DNA from 3 places in the Ochrobactrum sp. PL_is483 genome. Region 2 is predicted to be linked to each of the others. Evidence: predicted binding sites of a transcription regulator. Region 2 holds the regulator's gene; each other region holds the start of a gene.
The links. Region 2 encodes LexA, which represses DNA repair genes until DNA is damaged. Its sites were predicted from a motif close to TGTTCNNNNTGTGTTCNG; they were not measured.
Positions count from the first base shown of each region.

Region 1: AC0TNJ_RS20440 (DNA polymerase IV) is a predicted target of LexA. The motif match lies at 2,811-2,828, and genes of this name have one in related genera.
Region 3: AC0TNJ_RS07935 (helicase-related protein) is a predicted target of LexA. The motif match lies at 2,238-2,255, and genes of this name have one in related genera.

Region 1 is NZ_JBVPGS010000040.1:451,857-457,694, reverse strand. Features, by position in the region: gene AC0TNJ_RS20450 (hypothetical protein) at 87-527, shown strand; tRNA gene AC0TNJ_RS20445 (tRNA-Cys) at 1,252-1,325, opposite strand; gene AC0TNJ_RS20440 (DNA polymerase IV) at 1,457-2,794, opposite strand; gene rnk (nucleoside diphosphate kinase regulator) at 3,146-3,574, shown strand; gene AC0TNJ_RS20430 (DUF3572 domain-containing protein) at 3,629-3,916, opposite strand; gene AC0TNJ_RS20425 (response regulator) at 4,131-4,502, shown strand; gene AC0TNJ_RS20420 (PleD family two-component system response regulator) at 4,526-5,838, shown strand, end outside.
Region 2 is NZ_JBVPGS010000028.1:76,619-82,456, forward strand. Features, by position in the region: gene AC0TNJ_RS05445 (ComEC/Rec2 family competence protein) at 1-2,175, shown strand, start outside; gene lexA (transcriptional repressor LexA) at 2,251-2,976, opposite strand; gene AC0TNJ_RS05455 (molybdopterin molybdotransferase MoeA) at 3,214-4,428, opposite strand; gene moaC (cyclic pyranopterin monophosphate synthase MoaC) at 4,514-4,990, opposite strand; gene trpC (indole-3-glycerol phosphate synthase TrpC) at 4,994-5,794, opposite strand; gene trpD (anthranilate phosphoribosyltransferase) at 5,810-5,838, opposite strand, start outside.
Region 3 is NZ_JBVPGS010000031.1:90,128-95,965, forward strand. Features, by position in the region: gene AC0TNJ_RS07925 (GlcG/HbpS family heme-binding protein) at 1-338, opposite strand, end outside; gene AC0TNJ_RS07930 (acetyl-CoA C-acetyltransferase) at 524-1,708, shown strand; gene AC0TNJ_RS07935 (helicase-related protein) at 2,425-5,508, shown strand; gene AC0TNJ_RS07940 (RNA-binding S4 domain-containing protein) at 5,510-5,838, shown strand, end outside.

The DNA.
Region 1 (5,838 bases), on a different contig from region 2:
TAAAAAGCGTCTGAGCAAATGCTGGATTTGCGCTGAGTTCCACTCATCGGTATAAGGACGGACCTTTTATTGTTCAGGAGTAATTTATGCGTTTGGTGTCCAGTTTTATTGCTATGAATCTAACTTTGGTTGCCGCATCTCCGGCTTTTGCTGGTGCGAAAGAAGATGCTCTGGCGCTTCATAAGGCCGTCGTTTCTGGGATGATGACTTATATCGAACTGGGCGAGAATTCAGATGGGCGTTCCAGGGAGCTGGGCATCGCCATGGAGGAAAAGGTGACGAATCCTGTTGCGCGTGCTCAGTCTGACTGGCGACAAGCCGCAGACGCGCATGAAAGCTCCGCTGAGTATCGGGCATACGAAAGTTGTGCCGTCGCTGCCGGTTCCCTCATGAAGGTTTCGCAGACGATATCCGAGTACGTTAAAAGCGACAGCACTGATGAACCTGACTATGATCCCTTGTTGCTGACGTTCTCCGAGGATTTGACCAAATGTGAAAAGGAACTCGGAGTTCCCATGACTTTCTAGATATAATGGTTCAATATGCGTTCCAACCGCTTCAGGGTAAGGAACATTTTCACTCCGAATACCGTTGAAACCACTATTGGTCCAACTGTCGGAGTGAGGAAATGAAACGTTCAGTCCTTGTGGCGTTATTGTTAAGCTGTTCGAGTTTGGCTTTCGCGCAGGTATCGGGAATGCCGACACAGTCAGGCACACAGGAACCCGAAGTGCCGGGCAATCCCCCGCCGGCACCGGGGCAGCAGTCGTCTGAAACTAACAGCGTTCATGTTCCTAAGCCCTCGGAATCGCAGAAACAGAACTGGGTTCAAAAATCCAAAAAGGATGCATGTGCTCCGGGACAGGACGCAAGGAAGTGCATTGAACAGCAGCGCGGTCGTAAATAGCGCTCGTGTTTATGCGGTGGTCTGCCCCCTGAGAAGTGGGTTCGCTGCGCTCTCTAGCCCGATCCCGTCATCATATCTTGGGAACACGTATGCAGCCGCATTCATTGCTTCGTTGAGGCGGGCATACACATGCCGCCAAGCACGTGTGTGATGTTATCGGACTGCCTTCCGAGATTCTTATCCTGTTCGCATCAAACATATTGCGTTCCATGTCACATGGATTCGTCTGACTTTTTTGTACGTTGTAATTTATGGGAATTGGCTTGCAGCAAAATGTTACAAGGCTAGCCGCGAGAGTAACAACGCGAATTTTTACAGCCAATTGATTTTATTGATGGAAATATTGGAGGCCTCGCCCGGAATCGAACCGGGGTGCAAGGATTTGCAGTCCTCTGCGTAACCACTCCGCCACGAGGCCTTCCGTAAAGCTACTGCCAAATCACTTGGCAGCGCCTTGGCTCGTTCCAATATTGATACAGACTGTTCTCGTCAAGCCGTTAGCGGCAAATGTAGAAAATTTCTGCAAAGGTTTCCTCACGCTTTGTAAATTCATTGCTGATCGTCCCGATCTGGCGGCATCTGGGGGCGTGCGAGATTGCCTTTTGAGAAGGTATAGCCAGTTTCTACAACGCTAAGTCCAAATTTGTTTCTCAGTCGGTCAACGGCATTTTCGGCGACGGCGCGTTTGGTGGCTTGAGCGTCTACGAGATCGGGAGGATCAGCGCGATCGCTTGAAGAAAGTTCGCTAACCCCGATTCCAAGCAGACGAAATCGCGTTCCATCCAATTCCTTTTCAAGGAGTTGCAATCCATGTCGAAAGATTCTGTCTGCGAGCTGGGTTGGGTCGGAAAGCTGGCGATTGCGCGTACGCGACTTGAAGTCATGTGTTTTCAGCTTCAGAACGACAGTGCGTCCGGCTATTTCACTTGCTTTCAGTCGTCGCGAGACTTTTTCGGAGAGTGCGCGAAGAATCGGCACGAGATCGCGAGCTTCCGAGAGGTCTTTATTGAAGGTTGTCTCTGCGGAGACGCTTTTCATATCGTGATCCGGCTCAACCTTGCGGCTGTCCTGTCCACGGGACAGGCGGTAGAGACGCTGTCCCATGGTGCCATAGGCCTTCATAAGCGCAGTTTCTTCCATCGTCTGCAATTGGCCAATAGACCGGATGCCGTCGCTTTCCAGCTTGGCTGCAAAGGCTTTGCCGACCCCCCATATCGTGCTGACGGATCGATCCCGCAAGAAAGCCAATGCCTCCGCTTCGCCAATAACCGAGAAGCCGCGGGGCTTTTCGATATCTGATGCAACCTTGGCCAGAAATTTGCAGTAGGATAGCCCTATCGAGGCAGAGATGCCGATTTCGTCTTCCACCCGCTTGGTGAAGCGGGCGAGAACAATGGCAGGCGGCGCTTTATGCAAACGCTCAGTGCCGCTGAGATCCAGAAAAGCTTCATCGATGGACAGAGGTTCGACGAGCGGCGTCAGGTCACGCATCATCTGCCGCACCTGACGACCAACGCGAACATATTTTTCCATGTTCGGCTTGATGACGACCGCATTCGGACAGAGTTCAAGCGCCTTGAACATGGGCATTGCAGATCGCACGCCGTGAATACGGGCGAGATAGCATGCGGTGGACACGACACCACGCTTTCCACCGCCGATGATGAGCGGCTTGTCCCGGAGTTCCGGATTATCACGCTTTTCAACCGAGGCGTAAAATGCGTCGCAATCAATATGAGCGAGGGAGAGTTTATAAAGCTCCCTATGGCGAAGAAGCCGCGGGCTGCCGCATGCATGGCAGCGCCTGACGGTGTCGGATTTCTGCGGCGCGAGGCAATCGCGGCATACACCTTTTTCCGGACTGTTAGGTGCGATGGTGTCAGCCATGAGGACGAACCGTCTGATGAACATAAAAGGAACATCCTTTTATAGCATCGAAAGCCCGAAGTGCCATGGGGATATATGACCTGCGGGGTCTTACACTTGACATTGCCGGGAATATCACCAAGTTTAGCAGCATGAACAGCCATTTTGCATCCATACTCCATCGGGTTCATCCGATCACGGGATAGCTACCCTCGAGTTCTGCCTAGCGCAGGGGAACTCCGGGGGGATGGTTCGCCGCTTTTTAAAAAAAGCGGATTTCAGATAAGCGCTTTCACCAAAAATCAATCTGAACAGTTTCGTGCCGGAACGGCGCGGAGTTTTATTACCTTTCAACAGCAGTGAGCACTCGCCATGAGCGGAAAGAATCGCAAGAAGCCCAATATTGTCGTCAGCGAAGTCGACTATGAACGCCTGATGGGGTTGGCCAACAATGTTTCGGAGCGTCAGGAAGAGATCGCCGAGGAACTGATGGCCGAGCTTGACCGTGCAAAAGTCGTGCCTGCGAAGCGTTTGCCGCAGGATGTGATTCACATGGGCTCCACTGTGGAGTTTCGCTCCAAAGACGGGCAGGATCGCCGGGTAACGCTCGTATATCCAGGCGAAGCGGATATTGCGCAGGGCAAGATTTCGATTCTCACGCCCATCGGTACTGCGCTGATCGGTCTCGCCCCGGGCCAGTCGATTTCCTGGACGGCGCGCGATGGCAAGCAGCACGAATTGAACGTTATATCGGTTTCGAACGAAGTTGAAGTTGCTACGGCAACTCCCGCTGCTGAATAACCAACAAGAAAGCCCGGCTTGGCCGGGCTTTGTCGTGGGGTTTTGACCCTGCTTCTAAAGATGCTGGTTCTGCCCGCCCGGCAGGCAGGAAAGGGCTTTCTCGATTGTGGACGGATCACGGCCCGCATCCTCGCAATAGCGCAGCAATGTCGGTTCATGGGCCAGGAAAAATTGCAGGACGCCGGCGAGAAAGCCGGGTTCGCGAGCTGCCTGCCGGATCGACGTAGCCTCTATGCCTGTCAGAGCGAGAAAGCGAGGCAGCAGATCCTTGTCTTGCGCCAGCCACGCCAACGCTTCAATGGCGATCGCTTCCGCATCCGCCTGGCTCATCAGCGTTTTCATGTGGTTTCTCCGCTTTTTCGGTTGCTTCGCCGAATGTGTAACGGTCGCTCTGCCGAGGAACAACGGAATTATTTGCCTTTCATCAATGAAATGAGGTTAAACTATTTGCAGTCTGAAAGGTGGGGGCTTTCTGGGGGTGTATCTCAGTCCATTAGTCGATAAAGAGATCGAGCAATGCCAGGCTGCTGTAGGGAATAAGACCAAGGAATAGTCGATGCCGAAAAGCGTGATGATTGTCGAAGACAACGAACTCAATATGAAGTTGTTTCGCGATCTTATCGAATCCAGCGGATACGAGACCATTCGGACAAGAAACGGACTTGAGGCGCTAGACCTTGCGCGTGAGCATCGCCCCGATCTGATTCTCATGGACATTCAGCTTCCCGAAGTGTCAGGGCTGGAAGTCACGAAATGGCTGAAGGATGATGATGAGCTTCGGCATATTCCGGTTATCGCCGTAACGGCATTTGCCATGAAGGGCGACGAGGAACGTATTCGGCAGGGCGGCTGTGAGGCCTATATATCCAAGCCAATATCCGTGCCCCGCTTTATAGAAACAATAAAATCCTATTTGGGCGACGCTTAGCGAAGATTGGGGCGAGGGGCATCATGACTGCACGAATTCTCGTCGTTGACGATGTGGATTCCAATGTAAAGCTCCTCGAGGCGAGGCTCCTCTCCGAATATTATGAGGTCGTAACGGCCTATAGTGGACCTGAAGCCATAGAAATTTGTCTGGGCGGCCAGATCGACGTTGTCCTGCTCGACATATTGATGCCGGATATGGACGGTTTTGAAGTATGTCGCCGCTTAAAGGACGATCCTCGTACAGCGAATATTCCTGTCGTCATGGTAACGTCGCTCAATAGCGCCGAGGACAAGATTCGGGGTCTCGAAGCTGGCGCCGACGACTTTCTTTCCAAGCCTGTCAGTGATCTTCAGCTTATATCGCGTGTAAAGAGCCTGGCTCGCCTGAAATTGGTCTCTGACGAGCTTTTTCAACGAACAGGTACAATCGCGGATGCAGAAGTGGAAACGCTCCTGGCGAGCAAGATGGGCGGGAATTATGCCGATAAGGATGAAGTAGCCCGCATTCTCGTCGTTGATGAGGATGAACTCGCCGCGGCGCGCCTTCGCCTCATTCTGGGTGAGGTTTATCGCGTCGACGTAGCCAGTGACGCCAATACGGCTCTGATACGTGCGATCGATACCGATTACGATAGCATCGTCGTTTCAGCCAATTTCACTTATTATGATCCGTTGCGTCTGTGCTCGCAGTTACGAACCATAGAGCGCACACGGCTGGTGCCGATCATTCTCGTCGTTCGGGAGGACGAAGGGGCGCTTGTGGTGCGTGCGCTGGAATTGGGTATAAACGACTATCTCATGCGTCCGCTGGAAAAGCTGGAGTTGTTTGCGCGCTTGCGGACCCAGATCAAGCGGAAGTGCTATAATGATCTTTTGCGGCAAAGCCTCAATCGCACCATCACCATGGCGGTAACGGACAGTCTGACGGGGCTGCATAACCGGCGTTACCTCGATATGCATATGCCCGTCCTGGTGACACGTGCCATGGGGCGCGAGCGGCCGTTGTCAGTTATTATGCTCGATTTCGATCACTTCAAATGCGTCAACGATCAATATGGGCATGATGCGGGTGATGATGTTCTTCGCGAGTTTGCCGCACGGCTGCGAAAGAATATTCGCGCTATGGATCTTATGTGCCGCTATGGCGGGGAGGAGTTCGTTCTGGTGCTTCCAGACAGCGATGTGGAGGCCGCAAGGGCTGTCGCAGAGCGAATACGAACTGCCGTGTCGAAAACACCCTTTGCTGTTACCAATGGCAAGCACAAGGTTAATCTGACAATCAGCATGGGTATTGCAGGGCTGAGGCTGATGGGGGACAGCGCCGAGGCTCTTTT
Region 2 (5,838 bases):
ATTGCCGTCATCGTTAGAAGTGCAACGCGCCGGTATTATGTTGCAGCTCAAGGCATAACATTGAGCATCGCTTTGGTAGCGGGGCTTGTAGTCGCCAAATGGGAGACGGAACGCCGAGCAACGCCCCTGTTGGGCTCAGATGTCGCAACACGCGTAACAGGCAGGGTTGTTGCTCTTGAATATCAGGATAATGGCAGTTGGCGAGTAACACTGGATGTGCTCCAGACCGAACGCCCAGAGCTTCGTTTTCCACCGAAACGCATTCGCATCAATGCAAGGGATATTCCAGCCTCTACGACAATTGGCAGTGGGCTGACGGGTTTCGCGCGATTGCGTACACCGTCAGGTCCGGTTCGTCCCGGCAATTATGATTTCTCATTTCATGCTTATTTCAATGGGATTGGCGCCAATGGTTTCTTTCTCGGAACGCCTAAAGTTGCGACGGTTCCTCCGCCAGATGAACTGACCGCCGAAATTTCCCAGTGGATTGCGATGTTGCGTGTTCAGGTGTCTGAACGCATTGAGGAAGTGATAGGTGGTGAGGACGGTAGTGTCGCTGCGGCACTCGTAGCAGGCACGCGCGCGGGGATCAGTGAGCAGACGAATGAAGATCTGCGTAAAGCAGGGCTTGCGCATATTCTGTCGATCTCAGGCTTGCACATGGCGCTTGCCGCAGGGGTCGTCATGCTGACGTTGCGGTCTCTCTTCGCGCTATTTCCGGCTTTCAGCGTAAGACATCCGGTGAAGAAGTATGCGGCATTTCTCTCCTTGCTAAGCTGCACCTTCTATCTTGCCATGTCGGGTGCTGATGTCGCTGCACAACGAAGCTACGTGATGATCGCAGTCATGCTTGGCGCATTGCTGGTGGACCATGCTGCCATCAGTATGCGTAATCTGGCGATTGCAGCGGTCGCTATGATTGCAATTTCGCCGCATGAGATATTGGGGCCGAGTTTTCAAATGTCTTTCTCGGCTACGGCTGCGTTGATTGCCGGCTATGCCTGGTGGAGCGAACGCAATGCGAGCAAGCGTTTTGGTGCGGAAAAACGCGGGAAGGCAGCTCCTGGTTTTGCCGGAAAAATCTTGAAGTTGCTCACAGCGGCGGCGGGCACATCTCTCATTGCCGGGCTGGCGAGCGGGATTTTTGCAGCTTATCACTTCAACAACACAGCGCCGTTTGGTTTGGTAGGAAATGTCCTTGCCGAACCCGTAATAGCTCTTCTCGTAATGCCGTTTGCCGTCTTCGGTCTTGTGCTGATGCCATTGCAACTGGACTGGGGGCCTTTGCAGATAATGGGCTGGGGTATTTTTGCTGTCCGTCATATAGCTGCTTTCGTGGCGACATGGTCACCCGACGGCAATCCGGGGGCCATGCCTTCTCTCACGCTTGTTGTTTGGACCATCGCGCTCGTTCTGGGTGTCGTTTTGTCGACGCGACTGAAGGCGCTGGCGCTCCCCTTCATTATTCTTGGGTTCGTAGCTTTCGTCAGTGAGCCTTTTCCCGACATCGTGGTATCGGAAGATGCCAAACTGGTGGGCGTCCGACTGGCTGATGGGAGGCTGGCAATCAATCGAAGTCGCCCCTCGCAATTTACAGCCGACAATTGGAAAACTGCCTATCTGGTCGATGAGTTTATCGCGCCGGCGACAGGCAAGAATAACGAAGGAACCGATGGAAATCGGTTCGAGTGCGAAGATGGTTTATGCACGATCAGCTTGCGCGATGGACGCATACTTGCCTATACGGCAGACACTGCAATGCGAGAGATAGCCTGCGATATTGGCGATGTGGTTATTCTCGCTGTTCCCGGTAAAGAAGCTTCGTGCCGTCGTTCAACTATCCTGAGTATCAGTAAACGTGATTTGGCGTTAAAGGGAGCTGTGGAGATAAGACTCGGAAAAGCATCAGAACAAAACGGAGTTTCCCAGGCTTTACTCGTAGTTTCTCCCGAAACAACAAGAGCCGAGGTGGGGCAGCCAATATCTACTCTGCAACAAGACAACCGGATAAGATTTGCAGTCGACACGCCGAGCCGCCCTTGGCATCTACATCGCATCCATTCACGTCCAGCTCGCGGTTTGGCTGAACGCGAATACAAACCAAAATCCCAGCCTGGCAGAAATTCAGGGAGCTGTTCAGCAGACGCCGACGGTGACGAAAATCGCTGCGAATGACCCTTAAGCGCTGCCAACTAAAAACGACGGATCAATCTGCTCGGACTTTTTGCTTTATGCATTTGCGCCAACACTTTAATAGCGGCGGATCAAGCCAACGAGCTTGCCTTGAACCCTAACACGGTCGGGGCCAAAGATTCGGGTCTCATAGGCGGGATTGGCTGCTTCCAGCGCGATGGATGCTCCTTTGCGACGAAAGCGTTTCAAAGTCGCTTCTTCGTCATCGACAAGCGCTACGACGATTTCACCGGGATTTGCGGAATCGCCACGTTTGATAATGACTGTATCTCCGTCAAAAATTCCAGCATCGATCATTGAATCCCCTTTGACCTCGAGAGCGTAATGCTCGCCTGCGCCAATCATTTCCGGTGGAAGGCTGAGGGAATGGGTTTGATTCTGGATCGCGGAAATCGGTACACCGGCAGCAATTCGTCCCATGACCGGCACGGAAACTGTTGCAGATGTATCGTCATTGGTAGCCGCAGGGGCGGGGCGCGATGGTGGAGGGGCTGGTGGTGCTTTGCCGAGGCTACCTTCGATAACGCTGGGAGCAAACTTCTTTTGCGCATTGAGCCCCGGAGCGATGGAATCTGGCAGACGCAAGACCTCGAGCGCACGTGCCCGGTTCGGCAGGCGGCGGATAAAACCACGCTCCTCCAAAGCGGTAATCAGACGATGGATACCCGATTTCGATGCCAGATCGAGCGCTTCCTTCATTTCATCGAAAGATGGGGGAATACCCGTCTCTTTCAGACGTTCGTGAATGAACAGCAGAAGCTCGTGCTGTTTGCGGGTTAACATGCGCGATACCCTCCCGGCAAAGAATCGAGAAAAACAAAACCAGAACGAACACTATATGTTCCAGTCTTGTTCTGCAATGGTTTTAAAATCCTTAACGTTTGCGTCGAGAATGGATGGAAAGCCGGTATCCGATAACGTCGCGGCGTTTCCACGTGGTGTCCAATAAAATAATGTATATTTTATATATCGTTATATGCGTTTTCTCGTGTAACTTGGCAATGGGTGCCCACGGGCGCTCTATAGCATAAGAACACGACAATCATCACCGATAGCGGCGGTAGGTGCATTCTCGTCCCTGATGATGAGGGCATCCGAGCCGACGAGGCCCGAAAGCATGGACGAATCCTGAACTGGAAACGGCTTTGCTATCAGCGTTCCATTCGGAGATGATTCGATTATTGCTCGAATATAATCGCGGCGATGATCGTTGGCGGGCAGGGTAACGCCCAGCTTGGCCGGACGGATGTCGGCGTCGAGATTGGTTCCGGCGAGCTTGGCAACAAGGGGACGAAGAAAGACGAGGCCACAGACCAGGCTTGAGACAGGATTACCCGGCAACCCTATGATGTGCACAATTTTATCTTTCACGCTGATGCGGCCATACATCAGGGGTTTGCCCGGCCTCATGGCTATTTTCCAGAAGTCGAGGCCGACTCCCAGTTTTTGAAGTGCGCCGTGCACAAAATCCCGGTCACCGACGGACGCGCCGCCAATCGTAACCAGAACGTCGATGCCATCTTGCAGGCTGTCTGCTATCGCCTGTTCAATCTTGGCAGGATCGTCCGGAATGATCCCCTTATCTTCAGGGCTGCCGCCCGCACGCCTTATGATTTCGGCGATTCCAACACTGTTCGATGCAACAATTTGATCCTTCCCCGGAATATCACCGGGAGGCACGAGTTCATCACCAGTCGCAACGATCGCCACCTTGGGTTTCTGGAATACGTCAACCTTCGCATTGCCGCTCGCGGCTGCCAGCGACAGTGCCGCGGCATCCAGCTCGCGTCCTGTTGAAATGACGATGTTGCCGGGCGAAAAATCGAGGCCCGCACGGCGGATATGCCGTCCTGACTCCATGCCTTCATGGACGATCAGCTGGTTGCCTGAACGCTCGGTGTGTTCTTGAATGACAATGGTATCAGCGCCTTTGGGTATTGGCGCGCCAGTGAAAATGCGAACCGCCTGTCCGATCCCCAATTCGCCCTCGAAGCGATTACCCGCAGCCGATTCGCCGATGATGTCGAACTTTACAGGATAAGAGATGTTGTCGGGCGCGATCAGGGCATAGCCGTCCATCGCCGACCCGTCGAAAGGCGGTTGGAGAAAATGTGCCAGCACAGGTGTTGCCACCACGCGCCCTCCCGCATCGGACAAAGCGACTTGCTCCTTGCCGTGCGGTTCTGCGGATTTCAGAATGCGGGCCAGTGCGTCATCGACCGGGAGAAGGGACATTGCGTTTCCTCTCGAACTGAATTGTTGACCTCTTTAGAACAGAAAGGCCGTCTGGATGAATTGATCCAGAGCAAAGTTCAGCGCTTTATGCTTTCCAGTCACCGGATTTGCCGCCGCTTTTTTCTGTCACGTGGATACCGCCGATCTCCATATGTTTGTCGACGGCTTTGGCCATGTCGTAGATGGTAAGGCACGTGACGGAAACGGCGGTGAGGGCCTCCATTTCCACGCCGGTACGTCCTTTGAGCTTGGCGAGAGCACGAATGCGTAAACCAGGCAACGCCTGATCCGGCTCGATCTCGACAGCAACTTTGGTCAGCATCAACGGATGGCAGAGGGGAATCAGATCGGCGGTCTTTTTTGCCGCCATAATACCCGCCAGACGCGCTGCGCCTATAACGTCACCTTTCGCGGCATTCCCTTCAAGAATGAGCGCCAGCGTTTCCGGCATCATTCTGACCGATCCTTCGGCCGTGGCTTGACGTTCGGTTTCATCCTTTGCCCCAACATCCACCATATTGGCAGCACCGCTCTGGTCGATATGCGTGAGCTTGGACATCATTGGTCAAGCCTTGCCGGTCAGGAGTTCGCGGGTAGCTGCCGCCACATCTGCCTGGCGCATCAGGCTTTCCCCGATGAGGAAGGTTCCAATCCCAGATTCTTCCAGACGCAGGCAATCGTCATGTGTGAATATGCCGCTTTCACCTACCAGAACGCGATCAGAGGGCGACATTTTCGACAGGCGTTCCGAGACAGCGAGGTCGACTTCGAATGTACGTAGGTTGCGATTGTTGACGCCGAGAAGACGTGATGAAAGCTTCAATGCGCGTTCCATCTCGGTTTCGTCATGTACTTCGATGAGCGCATCCATGCCTAGCTCGAACGCAGTTTCTTCCAGCGCCTTCGCCAGATCGTCATCGACGCTTGCGAGAATGATCAGGATGCAGTCCGCCCCCCAGCTACGAGCTTCATGCACCTGATAGGTATCGAACAAAAAATCTTTGCGGAGCGCCGGAAGGCCGCATGCGTTGCGGGCTGCCGTAAGGAACTCTGGCGCTCCCTGAAAGGAAGGGGTGTCGGTCAGCACGGATAGACATGCCGCGCCGCCAGATTCATAGGCTTTGGCAAGTGCAGGCGGATCGAAATCAGGACGGATAAGGCCTTTCGAGGGGCTTGCCTTCTTGATTTCAGCGATCAACGCGAATTCACCGGCAGCGCGTTTTGCCTCCAGTGCCTTCAGAAAGCCGCGCGGGGCTTCCTGATCCTGTGCGCGTGCCTTGAGATCAGCGACGGTACGCTTTGCCTTGGCTGCGGCGATTTCTTCGCGCTTGTAAGCCTCGATCTTGCGCAAAATGTCGGTGGACATAGTGAATCCTTTCGGTCAGGCCGCTCTATCGTTCGAAACAGCAA
Region 3 (5,838 bases), on a different contig from region 2:
CCGAGGATTTCGCCGCCTGCGTCCTTGATCAGAACGCCGCCCGGCACCGGCACGATCTTGCCGCCCGAGACACCGGAAAGACCTTCCAGAAAATGCGGACGATCCTTCGCCTGATTGTTCAGCCAGCGCGAGCCGGTGCCGACGGCAAGCGCGCCATAGGCCTTGCCCGAGCCGATTTCAAAGCGGAGCATGGACGCGCCGTCCTGACGCTGGAAAGCCTTTACATGGCCGCCGGCATCAAGCACGCAAACAGCAAGCGGCTTCAATTTCAGTTCGTTTGCCTTGGCAAAGGCACCGGTGATGATCGTATTGGCTCGTTCGAGGGTCAGCGAAGGCATGGATATCTCCTATTTGTAGCTCAACGTAATTTAGGCTGTAGCGACCCGCGATGCACACTCCAATGCTTCTCGTCACAGGAAAAACACTTTATCGAATTTCATGAAGACGGCTCGCGCAGCACGGCAAAGCTTGCCAAGGCCCGAAAATTGGTCTTTGTGTTGCGGAACATTTCAAGGAGGAAAGAATGTCCGAACCGAAAGCCATCGTCATTGCCAGTGCGGCCCGTACCGCTGTGGGCGCATTCAACGGCGCATTTGGCAATGTCCCGGCCCATGCATTGGGTGCTGCGGCCATCAAAAGTGCGCTGGAACGCGCCGGTGTGGCGGCGACGGAGGTGGATGAGGTCATTCTGGGACAGGTGCTGACGGCAGGCGAGGGCCAGAACCCTGCGCGGCAGGCCGCTATGGGTGCCGGTTGCCCCAAGGAGACGACGGCGTTTTCCATCAACCAGCTGTGCGGCTCGGGTCTACGGGCGGTTGCGGTGGGCATGCAGCAGATTCTTTCCGGCGATGCGAGAATAATCGTGGCGGGCGGTCAGGAATCCATGTCCATGGCGCCGCATTGCGCGCATCTGCGCTCAGGCGTGAAGATGGGCGATTTCAAGATGGTCGACACCATGCTGAAGGATGGGCTGATCGATGCTTTCAACGGTTATCTCATGGGCATCACGGCGGAAAATATCGCCCGCCAATGGCAGTTAAGCCGCGTTGAACAGGATGAGTTTGCACTGGCATCGCAGCAGAAGGCGGAAGCCGCACAGAATGCGGGCAGGTTTGAGGACGAAATCGTTCCCTTCACTGTGAAGGGCCGCAAGGGTGATGTGGTTGTTTCGGCGGACGAATATATCCGTCCCGGCACAACGATGGAGGCTTTGACCAAGCTGAAGCCCGCTTTCGACAAGGATGGAACGGTTACTGCGGGCAATGCGTCTGGCATCAACGACGGCGCTGCAGCGGTTGTGCTGATGGATGCGGATGAAGCCGCAAAGCGCGGCGTGAAGCCGCTTGGCCGTATCGTTTCCTGGGCAACTGCTGGCGTCGATCCGTCGATCATGGGAACGGGCCCTATCCCGGCAACGAAGAAGGCGCTGGAAAAGGCAGGCTGGAGCGTTGGCGATCTCGATCTGGTCGAAGCCAATGAAGCCTTCGCAGCGCAGTCCTGTGCCGTAGTGCGCGACCTCGGCCTCAATCCGGATATTGTCAACGTCAATGGCGGAGCAATCGCTATAGGCCATCCGATCGGCGCTTCTGGAGCGCGCGTGCTGACGACGCTGCTTTACGAAATGAAGCGCCGTGATGCGAAGCGCGGTTTGGCAACACTTTGCATCGGCGGCGGCATGGGCGTCGCTTTGTGCGTCGAACGCGACTGACTTTTTCTTCATTGAAAGGGGGCGGGCGGAGAAATAGCTCCGTCCGCCTTTTTGTTTCCGCAATGAGGGGATTGAAATCGGATGCGCTGGATAGGGTGGCGTTGCCGGAAAAGTTAACGCAAAACCGTTGAAACAGGCGTCGAAGTCCATTCAACATCGATTTTCTATGGTGTGCCTTGATTGCTGCCCACAAGATGTGGTGAGAACAAATGGAGAAACTTTGCGGATCAGCGATTCGTCGCCGATTCGTTCCGGCTTTGGCCTGAAGGTTAACGGAAATCCTGTTTCCGCCCCTTTTGGCATTAAGGAAGTATCAGTAATCATTAAAATTTTCTGAAACATCGCTTAGCCTTTCGCAACGTCTGTTGACAGGTTTTGCCAAAGGTTAACAACCATGGTGTTTCGCGTCAGGAGAACACGGACAAGCGGAACATTTGATTCATCATGTTGTGGGCGTTTGTGTTAGGCTTACTATATGTTGCCGTGAACAAATGGCGAAGCTGTCGGAGTCAGCGATTCGTCGCCGATTCGTTCCAGAGTCGTTCCAATTGTTAACCGACACGTTATTGACCGGCTTCACATCGGTCGTCGACATATCGGCAATTGGCCCATATTTAAACTTAACAGGAGCGCTTTCGGTGCAGGTCGTATAGTGCTATCGCAGAACCAGCATCCAGCCCGTAAAGGGCGCTTGTACCGGGAATCCGATTATTGGCATGAACCAACTCCCTGCCCATGATTTGCCGCTGACCCTGAGTGGCCGCGATGTGACAGCCGTGCTTGGGCCGACCAATACCGGCAAAACGCATCTGGCTATCGAACGCATGCTGTCGCATGGAAGCGGCATGATTGGCCTGCCGCTGCGCCTTTTGGCGCGCGAGGTCTATAACCGCGTCGTGGAACGGGTCGGTGCGGCCAATGTTGCGCTGGTAACGGGCGAGGAAAAGATCGTGCCGCCCGGCGCGCGCTATTCCGTCTGCACGGTCGAGGCCATGCCGCGCCGCACCGATGTGGCTTTCGTGGCCATTGATGAGGTGCAACTGGCTGGCGATCTTGAGCGCGGCCATATTTTCACCGACCGCATCCTGCATCTGCGCGGGCGGCAGGAAACGCTGCTGCTTGGTGCCGGAACCATGCGCGGCATTCTGGAAAAGCTGCTGCGCGGCATCAATGTGGTGACGCGGCCGCGCCTCTCACATCTGGCCTATGCCGGTTCCAAGAAGATTACCCGCCTGCCGAACCGTTCGGCAATCGTCGCTTTTTCCGCCGATGAGGTTTACGCCATTGCCGAGCTGATCCGTCGCCAGCGGGGCGGTGCAGCGGTGGTGATGGGCGCGCTATCTCCGCGTACTCGCAATGCGCAGGTGGAGCTTTACCAGTCGGGCGATGTCGATTTTCTGGTAGCGACCGACGCCATCGGCATGGGACTGAATCTGGATGTCGACCATGTCGCTTTTGCGCAGAACCGCAAATTCGACGGCTATCAGTTCCGCGATCTGACGCCAGCCGAAGTGGGGCAGATTGCGGGGCGCGCCGGACGTCATCTGCGTGACGGCACATTCGGCGTGACGGGACAGGTGCATCCGTTCGATGAAGAACTGGTCGAGCGGGTGGAAGCGCATAATTTCGATCCGGTGAAAGTTCTGCAATGGCGCACGGCGCGTTTCGACTTTTCGTCGCTCGATTCCCTGCGGTATTCTCTGGAAACGCCCGCACCGGTTGAAGGCCTGGCAAAGGCTTTGCCGGCTGTCGATCAACAAGCGCTTGAAAATTTGTCGAAAGACGAAGAGATTGTGCGGCTCGCAAAGACGCCGGCACGGATCGAGCTTTTGTGGGACGCCTGCGCGCTGCCCGACTATCGCAAGATCGCGCCGGCGCAGCATGCCGATATCATTGCAACCATCTACCAGGATCTTGTCCGCCGAGGGAGCGTCGATGAAGATTATATGAGCGAACAGGTGCGCCGCGCCGACAGCACAGAGGGGGAAATCGACACCCTGTCGCATCGCGTGGCGCAAATCCGCACCTGGACTTTCGTGTCGCACAGGCCGGGATGGCTTGCCGATCCGACACACTGGCAGGAAAAGACGCGCGAAATTGAGGACAGATTGTCCGACGCGCTGCATGAAAGGTTGACGAAACGCTTTGTAGACCGCAGGACAAGCGTGCTTATGAGGCGCCTGAGAGAGAATGCCATGCTTGAAGCAGAAATCAGCCCGGCCGGAGACGTGATTGTCGAAGGCCATAATGTCGGGCAACTGGAAGGATTCCGTTTTACCGCTGACGTTCAGGCCGAAGGGCCGGACGCCAAGGCGGTGAAGTCGGCTGCACAAAAGGCGCTGGCCGCCGAGTTCGAACGCCGCGCGGAGCGCTTTGCTGCTGCGCCGAACGGCGACTTCGCACTGGGCTCGGATGGCGTCATGCGCTGGGTCGGAGCAACGGTCGCAACGCTGGTTGCAGGCGATGACCTGCTGAAGCCGCGCGCGGTGATCCTGGCCGACGAACAGCTGACGGGAGCAGCGCGTGACAAGGTTGCCGCACGCATCGACCGTTTCGTCGCGCATCATATCGAAACCGTTTTGAAGCCGCTTACCGATCTGGCTGCCGCTGATGCCCTGACCGGCATGACGCGCGGTCTCGCATTCCAGATCGTCGAGAATCTGGGCATTCTTCCGCGCCGCGATGTGGCGGAGGAAGTGCGCGGTCTCGATCAGGATTCGCGCGCGGCGCTTCGCCGCCTTGGCGTGCGTTTCGGTGCCTATCATGTCTTCATGCCCATGCTGTTGAAGCCCGCCCCGGCTGGCCTCATCACGCTGCTGTGGGCGCTCAAGAACGATGGCCGCGAACGTGCGGGTTACGGCGATGTCGTGAATGTGCTGGCCGCTGGCCGCACTTCGGTCGTGGTCGATCCGGCTTTCGATCCGATGTTCTATCGTCTGGCAGGCTATCGCGTGCTGGGCCGTCGCGCCGTGCGCATCGATATTCTGGAGCGTCTTGCCGATCTTATTCGTCCGGCGCTTGCCTGGCGTCCGGGTTCCGGTGCGCGTCCGGATGGTGCTTATGACGGCGGACGCTTCATCGTCACGCCTGCCATGATGTCGATTCTGGGGGCAACCACAGACGATATGGAAGAAATCCTGCGCAGTCTCGGTTATCGCCATGAGGCGATGGAAGCCGCTGCCGTGACGGCGAAGCTTGCTGAGCTCGACGCTTTCGCAGCTGAAGCTGCCGCAAAGGAAGCTGGCGTTTCTCCGGCTGCAGAAGCCGAAAAGCCTGCCGTTCCAGCGGCTGAACCCGTGCCTGCACCGGTTGTCGTTGCTGAGGCGGAGACCGAAGCCAAGGTGGACGAAGTTGCTCCTGTGGCAGCGGAAGCGGCGCCGGCCGGTGAAACAGCAGAAGCTGCGGCTGAAGAGCCAAAGCCTGTTCTTCTCTGGCGTCAGGGTCGCTTCGAAGGCCGCAACCGTAATCAGGACCAGAACCGTCAGCGCCAAAATCGCGGCAACCAGAATCGCGGTCATCAGAACCGCGATCAGGGTGGCGAGGCGCGCAAATCCGACGGTGCCGAGCAGCAGGCTCGCAATGATCGCGGCGGCAAGCGCTTCGACAAGCAGAAGCGTCATGACGGTGAAGGCAAGCGTGAAGGCGGCAAGGGCGATTTCCGTGGCGGCAATCAGCGCCAGCCGAAGCGCGATCACGGTCATCAGGGTGCCAAGCGCGTCGAGCAGGAACGCCCTGCGCGTATCGATCCCGACTCGCCTTTCGCCAAGCTTCTGGCTCTGAAAGAACAGATGAAGAAGTAAGATGACCGTAGAAACGGGCGCTAAACAGCGAATCGACAAGTGGCTGTTCTTTGCGCGCGTGGTCAAATCAAGATCGCTGGCGGCGAAACTCGCCGTCGGCGGCAAGGTCCGGGTCAATCGCGACAAGATCGAGCAGGCTGCCCATCAAGTGAAGGTCGGTGACGTGCTGACCATTACGCTGGATCGGCGCATCCTCGTCTATAAGATACTCGCTCCAGGAGAGCGCCGCGGTCCGGCACCGGAAGCCCAGCTTCTCTATGAAGATCTTTCGCCGCCGCCGGCTTCTGCGGCGTCAGTCGAGCCCGCAATGCCGCAGCGCGAGAGCGGCGC